DNA from 2 places in the Trinickia caryophylli genome. Region 1 is predicted to be linked to the other one. Evidence: riboswitches for the same ligand, from Rfam matches in the RefSeq annotation. Region 1 holds a riboswitch; the other holds the start of a gene.
The links. A riboswitch is a leader RNA that binds a small molecule or an ion and turns the genes downstream of it on or off. The one in region 1 is predicted to bind ZMP and ZTP.
Positions count from the first base shown of each region.

Region 1 (3,373 bases):
ACTGTTGCGACAACGCGGACGCGCACGAGAATCAGGCGTCACGTGCAATGCACCGCACGAAACGGGAAAGGAGGTGCGATGAAGGAAGGTAACGGCTCAGCGCTTGCGCTGCGACTTGGAAGGCCCCACGCGGCGAAACTCCTCGATCACGTCCTGAAATTCGGACACGTCTTCGAAGCGCCTGTAAACGGAGGCAAAACGGACATAGGCGATGGTGTCGAGTTGGCGCAGTTCGTTCATGACGAGCTCGCCCAGCCGCTCGCTGCGCACTTCGCGCTCGCCGCTGCCCAGCAACTGATATTCGATGCGAGCGACCGCGGCGTCGATCGCGTCGGCGGCCACCGGTCGCTTTCTGAGCGCCAGCTTCATGCTGGCAACGATCTTGCGGCGGTCGAACTCGGTACGGCTGCCGTCCTTCTTCACGACAGCGGGCAGCATCAGCTCCACCCGCTCGTAGGTCGTGAAGCGCTTGTCACAAGCCGAGCAACGGCGCCGCCGGCGAATAGCGGCGCCATCCTCGGATACGCGGGAATCGACGACCTGCGTATCCTCGTGCCGGCAGAAGGGGCAGCGCATGGAGGCTCAGCGGTAAACCGGGAAACGCTTCGTCAGCTCGGCAACCTGCGCGCGCACGCGCTCGATCGTTGCCGTGTCTTCCGGATTCTCGAGCACGTCGGCGATCAGGTTGCCGACCTGCTCCGCTTCTTGCGTGCCAAAGCCACGCGTCGTCATCGCCGGCGAGCCAAGACGGATGCCGCTCGTGACGAACGGCTTTTCAGGGTCGTTCGGAATCGCGTTCTTGTTGACCGTGATGTGCGCGGCACCAAGCGCGGCCTCCGCAGCCTTGCCGGTAATGTGCTTCGCGCGGAGGTCCACCAGCATGACGTGGCTTTCGGTGCGGCCCGAGACGATGCGCAGCCCGCGCTTGACGAGCGTATCCGCCAGCACGCGCGCGTTGTCGACCACGCGCTGCTGATAAGTCTTGAACTCGGGCGAGAGCGCTTCCTTGAAGGCCACGGCCTTCGCGGCGATCACGTGCATGAGCGGGCCGCCCTGGATGCCCGGGAAGATCGCCGAATTGATGACCTTCTCGTACTCGGCCTTCATCAGGATTACGCCTCCGCGCGGCCCGCGCAGGCTCTTGTGCGTGGTCGTGGTGACGAAATCGGCATGCGGCACCGGGTTCGGATACACGCCCGCGGCGATGAGGCCGGCGTAATGCGCCATGTCCACCATCAGATAGGCGCCGACCGACTTAGCGATCTTCGCGAGCCGCTCGAAATCGATGCGCAGCGCAAACGCCGATGCGCCCGCGACGATCATCTTCGGCTTGTGCTCCTCAGCAAGCCGGGCAGCCGCGTCGTAGTCGATGTCTTCGGCTTCGTTCAGGCCGTAGCTGATCACGTTGAACCACTTGCCCGACATATTCACCGGCGAGCCGTGCGTGAGGTGGCCGCCGTGGGCGAGGCTCATGCCCATGATCGTGTCACCGGGCTTGAGCATGGCGAAGAACACGCCCTGGTTCGCCTGCGAACCCGAATTCGGCTGGACGTTTGCCGCCTCGGCGCCGAACAGCGCCTTGACGCGATCGATCGCCAACTGTTCGACGATGTCCACGTATTCGCAGCCGCCGTAATAGCGCTTGCCCGGATACCCTTCCGCGTACTTGTTCGTGAGTTGCGAGCCTTGCGCGGCCATTACTGCCGGGCTCGTGTAGTTTTCCGAAGCAATCAGTTCGATATGCTCTTCCTGACGCCGGTTTTCCTGTTCGATCGCCTGCCAGATCTCGGGATCGACGGCGGCGATGGTGCTTTGGGCTCTGTCAAACATACGGATTCCGTTAAGGGTGTACGGGTTGGCCGAAGCGTGCGCGGAACGCATACCGGTCGTACGCTTGCGCTCGATGGCGGTGAGGCCGGTCCTGGCAGGGCGGAATATCCGTTCGGCAGGCAAGGCAACCCCCAGCGGCGCAAACGACAGTGCGCGGCATTCGGCTGCCCAGGCGAACGGCAAAACGGCACCTTGCGCTTCACGGTGGGTCGCTCCACCTTGACCCCGGAGGGTATTATCGCCAGTCACGCAAGGGATGAGCGCGTTAGTGTATTGGAAGCGCAGTCAATAGGCAATTGGACGGCGCGGCCGGGCCGTCCGGCCCGCGTCAGGGCCATCCGCGGCACCCGCCCCTCGTCGCCCGATCCCCCACCGCCGCCGCTGCGCGACAACCGCACCCGGCGTTATGATAGAACCCCCTTTTGCCTCACCCGGCCTCGCCCGCCGCATTTCTTGCCGCGACGCGGCAAATCGCAGTAGGCTTGCCAGGTTTGACCAGCCAGGAGCAGCAATGATCGTTTTCGTGACCGGGGCGTCCGCCGGTTTTGGCGCCGCCATCGCCCGCATCTTCGTCAAAGGCGGCCACCGCGTGATCGCGACAGCCCGGCGCCTGGAGCGCCTCGAGGCGCTCGCCGGCGAGCTGGGTCCGGCGCTCATTCCGCTCGAACTCGACGTGCGCGATCGCGCCGCCGTGGAGGCGCTTCCCGGCAGGCTGCCGGCCGAATTCTCCGCCATCGATGTACTCGTCAACAACGCCGGGCTCGCGCTCGGCCTGGAGCCGGCACCCCGCGCGGAGCTCGACGACTGGTACCAGATGATCGAGACCAACTGCATGGGGCTCGCAAGCGTCACACGCGTGCTGCTGCCCGGCATGGTCGAGCGCAACCGTGGCCACATCGTCAATCTGGGCTCGACCGCGGGCACCTACCCGTACGCGGGCGGCAACGTCTATGGCGCCACGAAAGCATTCGTCCACCAATTCAGCCTGAACCTGCGCGCGGATCTCGCCGGCACGGCCCTGCGCGTGACCAACGTCGAGCCCGGCCTGTGCGGCGGCACCGAATTCTCGAACGTGCGCTTCAAGGGCGATGACGCGAAGGCCGCGGGCGTCTACCGCGACGTCGCCCCGCTGAGCGCCGAGGATATTGCCGAGTCCATCTACTGGATCGCCACGCGCCCCGCGCACGTCAACGTCAACACCATCGAACTGATGCCGGTGGCCCAATCCTTCGCCGGCTTGTCGGTCCATCGGGGCTGAAATCGGGCGAGTGCCCCGCCCGACGGGCTTCGGCACTCATTTTGAGATGACGGCGCCGGTTCCGGTAAAATGCGCGCATGAACACCCCTAGCAGTCGCCCGCAAGCGGATTCGGGTATTTTTTGGCCAATCCGCGTGTACTACGAAGATACCGATGCGGCTGGCATCGTCTTCTACGCGAACTATCTGAAGTATTTCGAGCGAGCCCGAACGGAATGGCTGCGGGCCTGCGGCGTGGAGCAAAGCCGCCTCGAGCGCGAATCGGGCATCTTCTTCGTGGTACGTC
Region 1 covers NZ_CP139970.1:1,220,865-1,224,237, forward strand. The annotation lists gene nrdR (transcriptional regulator NrdR) at 97-576, opposite strand; gene glyA (serine hydroxymethyltransferase) at 583-1,830, opposite strand; ZMP/ZTP riboswitch at 1,990-2,089, opposite strand; gene U0034_RS05545 (SDR family NAD(P)-dependent oxidoreductase) at 2,342-3,088, shown strand; gene ybgC (tol-pal system-associated acyl-CoA thioesterase) at 3,166-3,373, shown strand, end outside.

Region 2 (3,373 bases), 890 kb from region 1:
GCTCAACGCTATCGGCAAGTCAACGAACGAATCGACTATCTGAACCGCCGCATCGATGCGCGCGTCGATTCGGGCGCCTATCCGCCGCCCGATGCCGCCCCGCTGCATCACCGGCTCGACGTCATCCGGCGCGAGGCGCGCGACATGGCCAGTCAGCATGGCGGCGGCGTGTCCGAGGAGGAGCAGCGCGTGCTCAATCATGAACTCGACAACGCGGCGCGCGCTATCGGGGGCTGAACCCGCCCCCTATCGGTATGTCGATTTCCTGCGCGCTCGTTCGTCGTAGAGATAACGGGCGAGCAGCCGTTGCGGCCGTCTCGTGCCCCGTTTCCCGAAAATCGACAGGAGATGCGTCATGAGCCATACCGAACCACCCGCATTGAAGCCCGCCGCGCAGCTGGCGCAATCGAAGTTCCATTTCCCCGGCGAAAGCGCGGAGTACCGGCAGGCGCGCAACGCCTTGCTTGCCGAGGAGATCGAACTGCGCCGGCATATCGAGCGGGTCGCCGCGCTGCGCCGTGCCTTGCCGCTCGGCGGCCCGGTGCCGGAGGATTATCGATTCGAGGGCGAGACGGGCGCTGCGACGCTCTCGCAACTGTTCGGGCCCCACGATACGCTCGTGACCTACAACTGGATGTATGGGCCGAAACGCGAGCGGCCTTGCCCGATGTGCACGTCGTTTCTGAGCGCGCTCGACGGCGAAATGCCCGACATTCTGCAGCGCGTGTCGTTCGCCGTCATCGCGCGCTCCCCGATCGAGCGGCTCACCGCCTTCAAGCAGGCTCGAGGCTGGCGCTATCTGCGCCTCTACTCGTCGGGCGCGAACACGTTCAACCGCGCGTACGCGCACGAAGACCCCGAAACCGGCGACAACCCGGCCATCAACGTATTCGTACGCCGCAATGGCGCGATTCGCCATTTCTATGGCGGCGAAATGGGACCGGAGACGGCAGACCCCGGCCAGGACCCGCGCGGCGCGCCCGACCTCATGCCGCTTTGGACTGTCCTCGATCTGACGCCCGATGGGCGCGGCACCGATTGGTACCCGAAGCTCGACTATCCGCGCGAAACGTAGGCTGACGCCGCGCCCGGCACCACGGCCCCGCGGCCCGGCACCTCAGCGGCGCGCCTCGGTGGCCATCCGCACGGCAAGGCCGGCGAGCACGCTGCCCATCAGCCAACGCTGTACGACGAGCCACGCCGGCCGCCCAGACAGAAAGAGCGCGATCGTGCCAGCGGTCATCGACACCGCCGTATTGACGGTCACGCTCGCCATGATCTGGACGCTGCCGAGCGTGAGCGACTGCGCAAGCACGCTGCCGCGCCCGGGGTCGATGAACTGCGGCAGCAGCGAGAGATAAAGCACGGCGACCTTGGGATTGAGCAAGCTCGTGAGCAGGCCCATCGAGAAAAGCTTGCGCGGACTGTCAGCCGCCAGTTGCCGCACCTGGAACGGCGAGCGCCCGCCCGGCTTGACGGCCTGCCACGCGAGATAGAGCAGGTAGAGCGCGCCGCCGAAGCGCAGCGCATCGTAGGCGAGCGGCACGGCCATCAGCAATGCCGTAATGCCGCAGGCGGTGGCGACCATGTAGAAGAGCAAGCCGAGCGCCACGCCGCCGAGCGAAATCATGCCGGCCGCACGGCCTTGGCAAATCGAGCGCGAAACGAGGTAGACCATGTTCGGGCCGGGCGTCAATGCAACGCCGAGCGCCACGAGGCCGAATGTGATGAGCGAACCGAAACTGGGCATGGGATGACTCCTCGCAAGGGGATTCAGGTCATGCCCAGGCGCGCGGCGTCTCGCACCCGCGTTGCGGGCGCGGCCTGCGCTCCCCGGTGGTAACCCACCTCGCGGCGCCAGTCACGCAAGCGCCACGATTATTTCACGGCCGCGCAATTCGCGCTTGCCGGCGCGGCCATGCGCATGCGAACACGGCGCGCGAGCCCGCCGATCCACGCGCGCAACGCCGTGTCGGAGGCCACCGCCACCACCGAGCGCGCCATGATCCGATACACCTGCTTGCGGCCGATCTTCGATATCGCTTGCGGATCGAGCCAGCGGTCGTTGTCGACGAGCAGTCGCAACGTCTCGAGCCCGATCGCGATGGGCCAGATGCAGGCGAGCCGCAGCCGGATCGCGCCGCGTGAAATCGCCAGCGTATAGGCCAGCGCGTCGTCATAGAGCGCAAGCGTGTGCTCGACGAGTTCGAGCATCAGCGGCCGCGCGCGCATCGAGGCATCCGCCGTCAGCAACATCGCCGGCGTGAGGCCATGGCGCGCGAGCATCGACGCGGGCAGATAGCAGCGGCCGATGCGCAGGTCGCGCGCGCAGTCGCGCAGCACGTTCGTCATCTGCAATGCCTTGCCGAAGCGCACGCCGCGCCCGATCATTCGCGCGGGCGTGTCCTTGAAGCTGCCCGGCAGATGCGCGAGCGTCATCTTCGACCAGAATTCGCCCACGCAGCCGGCCACAAGGTACGTGTAGCGATCGAGTTCGGCCAGCTCGCCGAGCGCCGCGATCTCACCCGAGCGCTCGTCGGGAAACGTGCGCAGGTCGAACTCCATGCCCGTCGTCAGCGTCGTCACGATCTCACGCACGGCGGCGCGATCGGTGGCGTCGAGCCCGTCGATCAGAGCAAGCGCCGGCCCGATCGATTCGAGCAGCACCTTTTCGTCGGTCACGGTTTGATGTGCCGCCGCTTCGGCCCCGATCCGGCGCGCGGCTTCGTCGTCGCCGCCCGAAGCATTCACGCGCTCCCTCAACGCAAGCAGTAGTTCGAGCCGCTTCGGAGGCGCGATCAGGGTCGTGTCCGCGATCGTATCGGCGGCCCGCGCCAGCAGATACGCAAGCGCGATCGGATCGCGCATGCCGGCCGGCAGCACACGCAGCGTGAGGTAGAACGAGCGTGAAACGCCCTTGAGCAGCGGGCCGAGCAGATAGCCTCGAGCGGTCTGAGACATGGATGCGGTACTTGTCGAATTCGGTGAGTCCGGCACGATCGGAGCAAGCGCCCTGCGGGAAGACGGCCCAGGTGCCGAAACACGGACTCCAGCCGGCCGATGAAGCGCTCGCTCGCGCCGACGTACGGCGCAGCCGAATTGTAGCCGCGTGTGACCGCGCCGCGCCGCCAGCACGCCGCAGGCACGCCCATATTCCTCGGGACCGGCGGACCACGGCCCGCCGGTTCTGGAATTACGCACGCGGTCTGTCCACGCCCATCTCACCTCTGCCGCGCGCTTGCGGACCGACCATCGACACGAGCGCGAGCCCGAGCAGGATCGCCGCCATGCCGGCCACGTCCTTCGGCCGCAAAGCATTGCCGAGGAAGACGTAGTCCATCAGCGCCGTGACCACCGGCACGAGGTAAAAGAG
Region 2 covers NZ_CP139970.1:2,114,580-2,117,952, forward strand. The annotation lists gene U0034_RS09535 (hypothetical protein) at 1-237, shown strand, start outside; gene U0034_RS09540 (DUF899 family protein) at 356-1,075, shown strand; gene U0034_RS09545 (LysE family translocator) at 1,118-1,750, opposite strand; ZMP/ZTP riboswitch at 1,776-1,875, opposite strand; gene U0034_RS09550 (phytoene/squalene synthase family protein) at 1,879-2,961, opposite strand; gene U0034_RS09555 (DMT family transporter) at 3,194-3,373, opposite strand, start outside.
Region 2: linked by a shared signal. The riboswitch ahead of U0034_RS09545 (LysE family translocator) and the one ahead of glyA (serine hydroxymethyltransferase) in region 1 are both predicted to bind ZMP and ZTP.